2 regions of the Janthinobacterium sp. OK676 genome follow, and region 2 is predicted to be linked to the other one. Evidence: predicted binding sites of a transcription regulator. Region 2 holds the regulator's gene; the other holds the start of a gene.
What was found. Region 2 encodes FliA, which starts transcription of late flagellar genes. Its sites were predicted from a motif close to CTAAAGTTTNNNNNNNNNNNGCCGNTA; they were not measured.
Positions count from the first base shown of each region.

Region 1: BLU39_RS20125 (DUF5610 domain-containing protein) is a predicted target of FliA. The motif match lies at 3,259-3,285, and genes of this name have one in related genera.

Region 1 covers NZ_FNHA01000010.1:273,037-278,619, reverse strand. The annotation lists gene BLU39_RS20140 (DUF1345 domain-containing protein) at 1-665, shown strand, start outside; gene BLU39_RS20135 (HPF/RaiA family ribosome-associated protein) at 850-1,227, shown strand; gene BLU39_RS20130 (GGDEF domain-containing protein) at 1,486-2,451, shown strand; gene BLU39_RS20125 (DUF5610 domain-containing protein) at 2,558-3,187, opposite strand; gene sbcB (exodeoxyribonuclease I) at 3,344-4,792, shown strand; gene pyrF (orotidine-5'-phosphate decarboxylase) at 5,103-5,583, opposite strand, start outside.
Region 2 covers NZ_FNHA01000002.1:596,603-602,185, forward strand. The annotation lists gene BLU39_RS06285 (CehA/McbA family metallohydrolase domain-containing protein) at 1-723, opposite strand, end outside; gene motD (flagellar motor protein MotD) at 832-1,602, opposite strand; gene BLU39_RS06295 (flagellar motor protein) at 1,608-2,354, opposite strand; gene BLU39_RS06300 (RNA polymerase sigma factor FliA) at 2,336-3,067, opposite strand; gene BLU39_RS06305 (MinD/ParA family ATP-binding protein) at 3,113-3,976, opposite strand; gene flhF (flagellar biosynthesis GTPase FlhF) at 3,969-5,297, opposite strand; gene flhA (flagellar biosynthesis protein FlhA) at 5,565-5,583, opposite strand, start outside.

The sequences.
Region 1 (5,583 bases), on a different contig from region 2:
TGAAAATCACGCTTCCGTTTCGCAGCTTCATCCGCAGCCGTCCCCACCTGAGCCTGGCCACGGCCATCGGCGTGGCGGCTGGTCTGCTGCTGCCTTCGTCCTGGCAACAGATGACGCGCTTGCTGACGGCGTGGAACGTGGCCGTCTGGTTTTACCTGGCGACGATGGCCTGGATGATGATGCGCGCCAACCACCACCGCGTGAAAATGATGGCGGCGCGCCAGGACGAGCGGGCGGCGACCGTCCTGTCGGCCCTGTCCGTCGCATCCGTGATGAGCCTGGTGGCCATCGTCTCGCAACTGTCCGCCATGAAGGACATGACACCGGACGCGCGCGCGCTGCACTACGGCTTGACGATACTCACGCTGGTCGGCTCCTGGTTCCTCGTCGGCACCCTGTTCTGCTTCCACTATGCCCACCTGTATTACCAGGCCGACCCCGCGCTGCGCCCGCTGAAGTTTCCCGACGACGAGCAAAACCCCGATTACTGGGATTTCCTGTATTTCTCGTTCACCATTGCCGTGGCCGTGCAAACGTCGGACGTTTCCGTCCAGACGCGCCTGATGCGGCAAATCGTGCTGGGGCAATCCGTGCTGAGCTTTTTCTTCAATCTGGTCGTGCTGGGGCTGTCGATCAATATTGCCGCAGGCCTGATCAATGGTTGAATAATTTCGTAGTGGAAACTTGACCTGGCTGAAGGGTTAAGCTCATCTTAATCGTGCGCACCCTCTTGAAATACTGGAAAGAGGAGTAAGATAAGTTCCATGCACAGAGGTCGTGTGCATGAGGCAGCAACCAGGCAGCAGCACGCCTGAGATGGGTTTTTTTTGAATTGACAGGAGTAAGCATATGCAAATCAATATTCATACCGACAGCACCATCGCCAACACCGCTGGACTGAACGAACATGTGCAATCCGTACTTGAAAGCGCACTGAGCCGCTTCCGCGACAACCTGACCCGCATCGAAGTCCACCTCAGCGACACGAATGGCCCAAAAGGCGGCGCAGACGATATCCGCTGCGTCATGGAAGCGCGCGTTGCCGGCTATCAACCAATTGCCGTCACTGAGCAAAACGCCACCGTGCATCAATCCGTCGCCGGCGCCACCGACAAACTGAAACGCGCCATCGATAGCGCCCTGGGCCGCCTGCAAGACAGCAAGCGCCACGCCACCGGCAAGAATGCCGTGATCGATACGGCCGAAGCGGAAGAAACCGCCGAGTAACTCCCCCCTGCAGGATTTCCAGAGACTGAGGCAGCCGTTCAAGGCTGCCTTTGCACATCTGGCCCGCCTTTTGTGCGCGGCAATACCAATAATAAAACCACAAGCATTTCAGCTTAATAACACGACAATGAAATAATTGTCGTATTTCTCACAGTAAGTGACATCAAGCAAGCCTTTGCCGTTACGGCCAAGGCCGCTTTACGCTATCATGAAGCTACCGGCACCCTGCTCGCGCGCCGGCTTTTTGAAAGTGTGATTGTGGAACAGATCGGCAACTTCGGCGCTTCAGGCTGCAACATCGGCGATTTACAGCTATTTCGCGATGGAGCGGATAGCCAGACGGCCGCCATGCTGGCGCCCTGCCCCGTCATGCGCCTCGAAGCGGGCGAAGCCATTGCCGACACGCAAGGCGCCAGCCTCTACATCGTCCTGCGCGGCTCGCTGGCCGTGGCAGCCGACACCCACACGGGCATGGATGACGGCACCGTCAGCAAGGTCTTGCCCGGCGAAAGCGTGGGTGAACAATCGGTGCTCGATGAAGCGAGCAACCTGGCCGCCATTTCCGCCCTGGAAGAAACTGATTTGCTGGTGATCGACGCGGCCGTCGTCTGGGAATTGATCGAGCAGTCGAACGGCCTGGCGCGCAACCTGCTGCGGTTGCTGTCCTTCCGCATCCGCGCCGCCAATGCCCTGCTGCGCCGCCGGCAGAAACTGGGCGAATTCTACCGCCAGCTGTCGATGGTCGACAGCCTGACGGGCCTGTACAACCGCGCCTGGCTCACCGATTTACTGCCGAACATGATCGTCACGGCCCACTCCAGCGCCTCGCCGCTGTCGCTGGTGATGATAGACCTCGACCATTTCAAGCGCTTCAACGACACGCACGGCCACCAGGCGGGGGACCAGGCGCTGCGCATCGCCGCGCAAGTGCTGGGCGCGGCCCTGCGGCCGACGGATTTTGCCGTGCGCTACGGTGGTGAGGAAATGATGGTGATCTTGCCCGATACCAGCGAACACGTGGCCCTGCGGGTAGCCGAACGCTTGTGCGAACGCATGCGGCAAGCCGTCATCTTCGCCGACATGCGCAGCGCGCTGCCGCACATCACGGGTTCGTTCGGCGTGGCCAGCCTGGCGGCCGAACAGGATGACCATGCGCTGATCGCGGCGGCCGACGCGGCGCTGTACCGCGCCAAGGCAAGCGGACGCAACCGCGTAAGCACCTGATAAAACGCCCATGGCGTCGTTGCATTGCCTCGTCGTACATTCGTACTGCCTCCGGCAACGCGCCTGGCCCTGGACATTTTCTCAGGCGCTTCCGGCGCAATATTGATCAGGCAGCCTTGCTGTCGGCCGGCTTGGAAGTATCCGGCTTGGCGGCCTCATCCTTCTTGCTGCTGTGCGCGGCGATGAAATCCGCATAGCCCTTCTGCACCAGTTCATACGTCTTGTCGATATTGCCGGCGATATCGCCTTTCAACACTTTCAAGCCGCCCAGGATATCGCGCGCTTCCTTGAAGCCTTTTTCCATGCCGCCGCTGATGGTGTCCATGAACTTGGTCAGGGCCGTATCGTCGTCCATGTCGGGATTCTGCTGCTTGAAGGCGTCAAAAAAACCCGTCGACAGCGATACAATGCGGCTCGCCGTCGCTTCGGCGCTATTGTCCTGCGACGCCGCGTTCTGGATCGCGTCGTCGCCGTACTGGCTCTTCAGCGCTTCATTGATGTTGGTGATGGCCGTCTTGTACAGCAGCGCCAGCGGCTCGTTCTCGGAACCGATCGACACGTTCAGCGAGGCCTGCATGATGGAAGCGTTCAATTGCAGCTTCGTGCGATCGTTGACGCTCATTTCAGCGTTGACGCCGTCCTTTTGCTGGACTTTATCGTCCTTGCCGGCAACGCCCGTACTGACGGAAGTCACGGAAGGGGTGGAATTGCCGCTAGCGGCGATGGGAATTGACACGATAGGCCTCCTTGAACGGGCAATGTATGCCACCATGCGGGAAACGCAGTGATGACCATCCTCTCGTGTAGTATCGGCAGGTTTTCAGAAAACTGTAGCAGCGGCGCTCTTTTACGGGCCCGGATAACCAATCAAGTAACCAAGTAATGACCATCAATGACTAAGCAGACCTTTCTTTGGCACGATTACGAAACCTTTGGCGCCCAGCCACGCCGCGACCGTCCGGCCCAGTTCGCCGCCATCCGCACGGATGAGGACCTCAACGAGATCGGCGAGCCGATCATGCTGTATTGCCAGCCTGCCAATGATTTCCTGCCCGACCCGCAATCGTGCCTGATCACGGGCATCACGCCGCAGCAATGTCTGCAGCTGGGCGTGCCCGAGCACCAGTTCGCCGCCACCATCGAAGCGGCCTTTTCGGAACCGGGCACCATCGGCGTGGGCTACAACACCATCCGTTTCGACGATGAAGTCACGCGTTTCCTGTTCTGGCGCAACCTGATCGACCCGTACGCGCGCGAATGGAAGAACCATTGCGGCCGCTGGGACATCCTCGACGTGGTGCGCATGACGCACGCGCTGCGCCCGGAAGGCATTCAATGGCCCAAGCGCGACGATGGCCAGACCAGTTTCAAGCTGGAACACCTGAGCAAGGCCAATGGCCTGGTCCACGAAGCGGCGCACGATGCGCTGTCCGACGTGCGCGCCACCATCGCCCTGGCCCGCCTGATCAGGCAGAAACAGCCGAAACTGTTCGAATTCTGCCTGGCCCTGCACAAGAAGGACCGGGTCGCCAGCGAAATGGGCATGCACCTGGCCGCCGGCGAGCGCCAGCCTTTCCTGCACGTGTCCGGCATGTTCCCCGCCGAACGGGGCTGCCTGGGCGTCGTCTGGCCGCTGGCCACGCACCCGAGCAACAAGAACGAGATCCTCGTCTGGGATTGCGCCTACGATCCGCGCGAACTGTTCGAACTGGACGCGGACACCATCCGCACGCGGCTGTTCACGCGCAAGGAAGCCATGCCGGAAGGCATGACGCGCCTGCCCGTGAAAAGCGTGCACCTGAACAAGTCGCCCATGCTGGTCGGCAATTTAAAAACCCTGTCGCCGGCCATGGCCGCGCAATGGGGCATCGACGTGGACGCGGCGAAAATCAACGCGCAATTTGCCGCCGCGGCGCCGAACATGGATGCGATCTGGGCCGCAGTGTTCCAGCGCCCGGGCGCGAATGTCGCGCTGGACGTGGATGAGGATTTGTACAACGGTTTCGTCAGCAACGACGACCGCCGCCTGCTGGAATCCTTGCGCCGCGAAACACCGGCCAAGCTGGCCACGGCCCGCCCTTCGTTTGCCGACGAGCGCCTGCAGGAATTGCTGTTCCGCTACCGCGCGCGCAATTTCCCGCAAACCCTGAGCGAGGCGGAAAGCCTGCGCTGGGAGCAGCACCGCGCCGCCCGCCTGTTCGACGGCGACGGCGGCGCCCGCACCATCGAAATGCTGTTTACGGAAATCGACGTGCTGTCGGAATCGGTCGATGAGCGGGGAGAAGAGATTTTAGGCGAGCTGTACGACTACGTGGAGATGGTGGCGCCCATGCGCGATTAGTCGCACCTAACCAAACCTACTGCGCGTCGGTATAGGTGGCCTGCGATGCTCACCGTACTAGAGTACGGTTGCGCTTCTCGACCACCTCTCCCTTCCGCTCGCTACGGTTTTGTTAGACGCTGTGAGGCCTGCTGAATGTAATTTTTCAGCCCGCACGGTGCGCTTTGATCACATCGCGCGCTCAATTTGCAGCCGTAGGTCGGATTAGCGGGCCGAAGGCCCGCGTAATCCGACAACATTGTGGACGTTAGCGGTGTTGTCGGGTTACGGCCACGGGCCTAACCCGACCTACATTTTTGATGGATGGTGCTTAAACCGAACGATGTTGATTGATGGCATCGCGCGTTTCAATCGCCACGCGGCGCGCCGCGTCGGCCCAGTCTTCGCCGTCCTGCGGCGTGGCGTAGATGATGGCGCGCGAGGAGCTGATCATCATGCCCATGCCGCTGGCCGTCTGGCCCGCGCCGACGGTGGCGGCGATGTCGCCGCCCTGGGCGCCGATGCCGGGTACCAGCAGCGGCATGTCGCCGACGATGGCGCGTACTTGCGCCAGTTCTTCAGGGAAGGTGGCGCCGACGACGAGCGCGCACTGGCCATTCTTGTTCCATTTCTCGGCCACCAGGCGTGCCACGCGCTGGTACAGCGGTTCGCCATCCGTATTCAGGAATTGCAGGTCCGAGCCGCCCGGGTTCGAGGTGCGGCACAGGATGATCACGCCGCGGTCTTTCCACGCCAGGTAAGGGTCGAGCGAATCCTCGCCCATGTAGGGGTTCACCGTGACGGCATCGGCG
Region 2 (5,583 bases):
GATGTTGGGGGCGGCATCGTTAAAGGCGCGGAAATCGGCAATGCTGTAGCTGCCCTTGTTGCGCGACGGATGGTTGATGACGGCGTAGCTGGTTTCCGGGTAATTCTGCTTGAGCCAGTTGATGGCTTGCAGTGCATCGGCAGCCGTCCTGTTATAGCGGGCCTCGCCATATTTGCCTTTCCATGCCGCGACGTCGGCGGCGTCGAACATGGCCGCGTCGCGCGTGGTAAACAAATATTCGAACTCCTTCATGCCCCGGGTGCTGGTGCTGAGCTTGTCGGCGCCGTCGAACAGGCCGATGCCGACGTGATCATGGGTCGGCATGTCCCACTCGAAGCCGGAGAAGACAAGCTTGTCGGCGTAGGTGCCGGCGGCCTGCAGCGCCTGGACGCGTGGAATTTCATAGCGCTCGGCGCCGATGGACATCGGGATGGGCGCCGCCAGCGGCGCGCCCAGCGCGTCGCGCGTGGAGACGCGCAAATGGTTGGACAGCGCCATCCAGTCGAGTCCATACGTGGTGAACGACTTGGCCAGCACCTTGTCCAGCGTCTGGCTGACATCGGCGTCGGCCGATTGCGTGGTGTGGGTATGCAGGTCGCCGGCGATCCAGCGGCCGGCTGGCAGCGGCGGCACGCCGCCAGCGGGATCACTATCGCCGCCGCAAGCGGCAACGCTCAACAGGATGGCGATGGCCGAAGGAAGCAACGTTCTGGAGTAAGACATGGGATCGACCTGGAGGCTGAAAAGAAGTGCGACAGCCTAGCATTCCAGTATGACCAGCGAATGACACGCGCCCGATCCGCCGGACTGGCGCCGGCCCGCAAGCCCGTCCTAGTTGGCCGGCGGCGCCGTCGGCACTTCCGTCACCGTTTCGGGGATGCCCGACAAGATCGTCACGGCGACCCGGCGGTTGCGCGCGCGCCCTTCCGCCGTGTCGTTGGGGGCGACGGGAATGTTGTCGGCGTGGCCGACGGCCGTCAGGCGCGACGCTTGCACGCCGCTGGCGATGAACAGGCGCACCACGGCGCTGGCGCGCGCGGCCGACAATTCCCAGTTCGAGGCGAAATTGGAATTGCTGATCGGCTGCACGTCCGTATGCCCTTCCACCTGCACGTCGTGCGTATCGTCCTTGAGCAGCACGGCAACGGCGCGCAGGGCCTGGTCCGACTCCGTCGTCAGGCGCGCCGCGCCCGGGTCGAACAGCACGCTGGCATTGATTTCCACGCTCACGCCGCGGCTCGTCTGCGTGACCCGCACCTTGCCTTCCTTGACCAGCGGCGCCAGCGTGGACGTCAAGTCTTGCGCCAGGCGCGTCATGTGTTCGCGCTCGCGGCGGATGGCTTCCGTGCGGCGTTTCAGGGCGGGGTTCGGCAGCGGGATCGCTTGCGGCGCTTCCATGACGATGGGCGGCGCACCCTTTTCCAGGCTGAAGGCCTGGCCGATGGCGTTCTGGAAGACGCGGTACTTGCCTTCGTTGACTTGCGAAATCGCGTACATCACGACGAAGAACGCGAACAGCAGGGTGATGAAGTCGGCGTACGAGATCAGCCAGCGGTCCTGGTTGTCCGGTTCCTCGTCATACTTCCTGCGCGCGCGCCGCATCATGGTCAGTGCTCGTGCAGCAGGCTGGAAACGCGCTCTTCGATGATGCGCGTATGGTCGCCCGTGGCGATGTCGTACAGCACGGCGGCCGTGATTTCGTACTGCAGCACGCGGCGCGAGACGATGGCCTTGAGTTTGTTCGCCACCGGCAGGAACAGCAGGTTGGCCAGGCCCACGCCATAGATGGTTGAGACAAACGCCACGGCGATGCCGCTGCCCAGTTTGCTTGGGTCGGTGAGGTTTTCCATCACGTGTATCAGGCCCAGCACGGCGCCCAGGATGCCGATCGTGGGCGAATAGCCGGCCGCCGATTCCCACACCTTGACGGCCTGGCGCTCGGCCATCTCATAGGCGGAGATTTCCACGTCGAGCAGCTGGCGCAGCTTGTCGGGCGCGATGCCGTCGACGATCATGCGCAAGCCCTTGGCGTTGAAACGGTCGGCCGTGTTTTCCATCAGGCGCTCGAGCGCCAGCGGGCCGTCGCGGCGCGCCGTCAGGCTCCATTGCCCGATGTCGCGCGCCAGCGCGGCGCGCGTGTCGGCCGGCGGCAGGAAGACCCAGCGCAGCATTTCCAGGCCGCGCACGAAAGTACGCAGCCGCGTTTGCAGCAGTACGGCGCCGAAGGTGCCGATGATGACGATGGCAAAGGCGGCCGGCTGCAGCAGGGAGGCCATCTTGCCGCCTTCCAGTGCCTGGCCGACCAAGAGGCCCGCCAGCGCCAGCGCCAGCCCGATTACGCTGGACCAGTCCACGCCTGCTCCCTCAAGGTTGCGCGCAGGCGCGCGACGGCCTGGGTATGCAGCTGCGAGACGCGCGATTCCGACACGCCCATCACCGCGCCGATCTCCTTCAGGTTCAGCTCTTCTTCGTAGTACAGGCCCATGAGTATTTTCTCGCGTGGCGGCAGCGCATCGATGGCATCGATCACGGATTGCCGAAAATCGGTATCGAGCAGGGACCGCAAGGGGTCGCTGTCCTCGTCCACGCAGTGGCGGTCGAGGAAGCTGTCATTGCCGTCCGGGTCGTGAAAGTCTTCGTAGTACACGAGCTGGTGGCCGCCGCCGTCGCCCAGCATTTCCTGGTAGTCGGCCAGCGACATTTTCAGCAGTTTCGCCACTTCCGACTCGGTCGGCGGGTGGCCGAGGCGCTGCTGCAAGGTGCTCATCGCCTCCTCGATCTTGCGCATGTTCTGGCGCATGCTGCGCGGCAGCCAGTCGCTGGTGCGCAATTCGTCGAGCATGGCGCCGCGGATGCGCAGCACGGCATACGTCTCGAACTGCGCGCCATGCGTTTCTTCATAGCGGCTGATGGCATCGAGCAGGCCGATCATGCCGGCCTGGATCAGGTCATCGACCTCGACCGAAGGCGGCAATTTCGCCTTCATATGGTGCGCCAGACGCTTCACCAGCGGAATGTGCTCCGTCAGCAAATAGTCCTTGTTCGATTTCCCTTTGACCGTGTACATAGGCTGCTTATTGTTTTCTCGTCTTATCTGGTGCTACGGTTGGCTTCAGGCGCTGAACTGGTGGGCGCTCCCCGTCTGGTACAAGGTGCCGCCCAGCACCGGCGCCGCCGAACGGGCCAGCCGCTCGGCCAGGCCGCGAAACGCCACCGAGGCGCCGGCCAGCGGAAACGCATCGACCACGCTGCGGCCGAGGCGCGCCGCGCGGTGCAGATACTCATCGGCAGGCACCGAACCCATCGACGTCAGCTTCACGGCCAGGTAACGGCTCGCCGCCTGTGCCATATTATCGTATACCACTTTTGCCTCGGATTCGGAAGCGCCGGTGACGAGAATGCCGAACGGACGGCGTCCCAGTTCCTGGCTCAAGCGCTTGATCAGGCAGTAGGCCGCCTTGATCGAGGTGGCGCTGGTGGACACTTGCACGACGATATCGGACGACGCCATCAAGGGCACGGGGAAACAGGCGCCCTCTTCTGCCACGACGCCGTCGACGAGCACGATGCCGCTCTGGCGCGCCAGCACGTCGAAGGTCTTGCCCAGGCGGCGCAGTTCATCTTCGCCCGCGTAGTCCATGCTGTCCATCAAATGGTTGCGCGCGCCCAGGCTGGCCACGCCGAAGCCTTGCGGCACCTGATGGATGACCTGGTTCAAGCCGCACTGCTGGCGCGCCACGTCGCGCAGGCTGGCGCCGTGCGCCAGTCCCAGGCGCGCGGCCACGCCATCGCTGCCGCCGCTGGCGTCGAGCAGCAGCACGTCATTGCCGCCGTAGGCGAGCGAAGCACCCAGGTTGACCAGCATGGCGCCCTTGTCGTCCTGCGGCGTGGCCGACAGGAACGTCATGACACGCGGCTGCGGGCCGGCCAGCATGCGGCGCAAGCCTTCGGCCTGGTCGAAATCAAAATTAGCCAAGATGCACCCCGCGCGCTTCATTGTTGCGGGCGGCCGCCTGCGCCATCAGCAGCGGCAGTTCGGCATCGGAAAACTGCGTGGCCGCCGAGTCGCGCTTGAGCTTGAAGGCGCGGTCGATCAGGTAACCGCGGTCGGCCAGGTACAGGTCTTCCGGCACGCGCTGGCCGTTCGACACATAGAACAGGTTCAGCTTCTGGCGGATCACCACGTCGAGCACGTTGCCGATCGAGGCCGCTTCATCGAGCTTGGTCATGATGCAGCCGGCTAGGCCGCTGCCTTGATACGCGCGCACCACTTCGTTGAGGGTTTCCTGGGTCGCCGTGGAGTTCAGGCACAGCAAACGCTTCACGTCGGCGCCGGCGCCCGACAGCATGGCCACCTGTTCCGTCACCATCTGGTCGCGCTGGCTCACGCCCACCGTATCGATCAGCACCGTGTGCTTGTTCTTCAATTCTTTCAGGGCGATGCGCAAGTCCGCTTCATCCTTCACGGAATGCACCATCACGCCAAGGATCTTGCCGTAGATGCGCAGTTGCTCATGCGCGCCGATACGGTAGGCATCGGTGGTGATCAGGGCCAGCTTTTCCGGGCCGTGGCGCATCACGCAGCGGGCCGCCAGCTTGGCCGTGCTGGTGGTCTTGCCCACGCCGGTCGGGCCGACCAGGGCGAACACGCCGCCCTGCTCGAGCATGGCGTCTTCATTGGCCACCGTATTGAGGTTGCGGCTGAGGACCGTCTTGATCCAGCGCATGCTTTGCGCACCGTCGAGGCCGGCGGGCAGCTTGTCGATCAGGTAGCGCGCCAGGCTGGCGGAAAAGCCGGCGGCCAGCATTTCGCGCAGCACGACGGCTTTTTGCGGCTCGCGCTGCTGCGTCGAACCCCAGGAAATTTCCGCCAGCTGGGTTTCCATCATGCCGCGCATGGCGCGGATTTCATTCATCATGCCGCTCATCTCGGCGGCGGCGTTCTCTTTGACGTGCGCCAGCGCGCTGGCCATCATCTGCTGCATGCGGGCCATGTCCACTGGCTCGGAGGCAGCCTGGCGCGGCGCGGCAGGACGTGGCGCGGCCGGGCGCTGGGCCGGGGCGGCCGGACGCTGCGGCGTGGCGAACTGGGTCTGCAACTGGGGACGGGGCTGGGCCATTTCGGACGCGGCCGGCGGCGACGCCAGCGAAGCGGCATCGTCATTGGCCAGCGCGAGGATTTCCACCACGCCATCGGCCTGGCGGTTCGACAGGATCACGGCATCGGGGCCCAGCGCTTCGCGCACCTTGCGCAGCGCATCGCGCGACGAGGCGCCCGTAAATTTCTTCACATTCATGACCGGCCTCCCAAGGCGGGGGTGGCGCAATATTGGCTGAACTGTGTGACCATCATCGACTCCTGTTGCTTGAGTGCTGTCTTCCACATGGACACAGATCACCCGGACAGTTTCCATTATTAGCGATGCTTGCAGGAAACGATCGAAGGAACAGGACGGGAAAGTACCCGTTATTCAGTTTGCCGGGAGGAAATTGATGTTTTTCTTGACCCAAACGAAGGCTGGGGTCAGACCCGGCGGGTCTGACCCCGGTACTAATGAAGATAACTACTGCGCGCCCACCAGC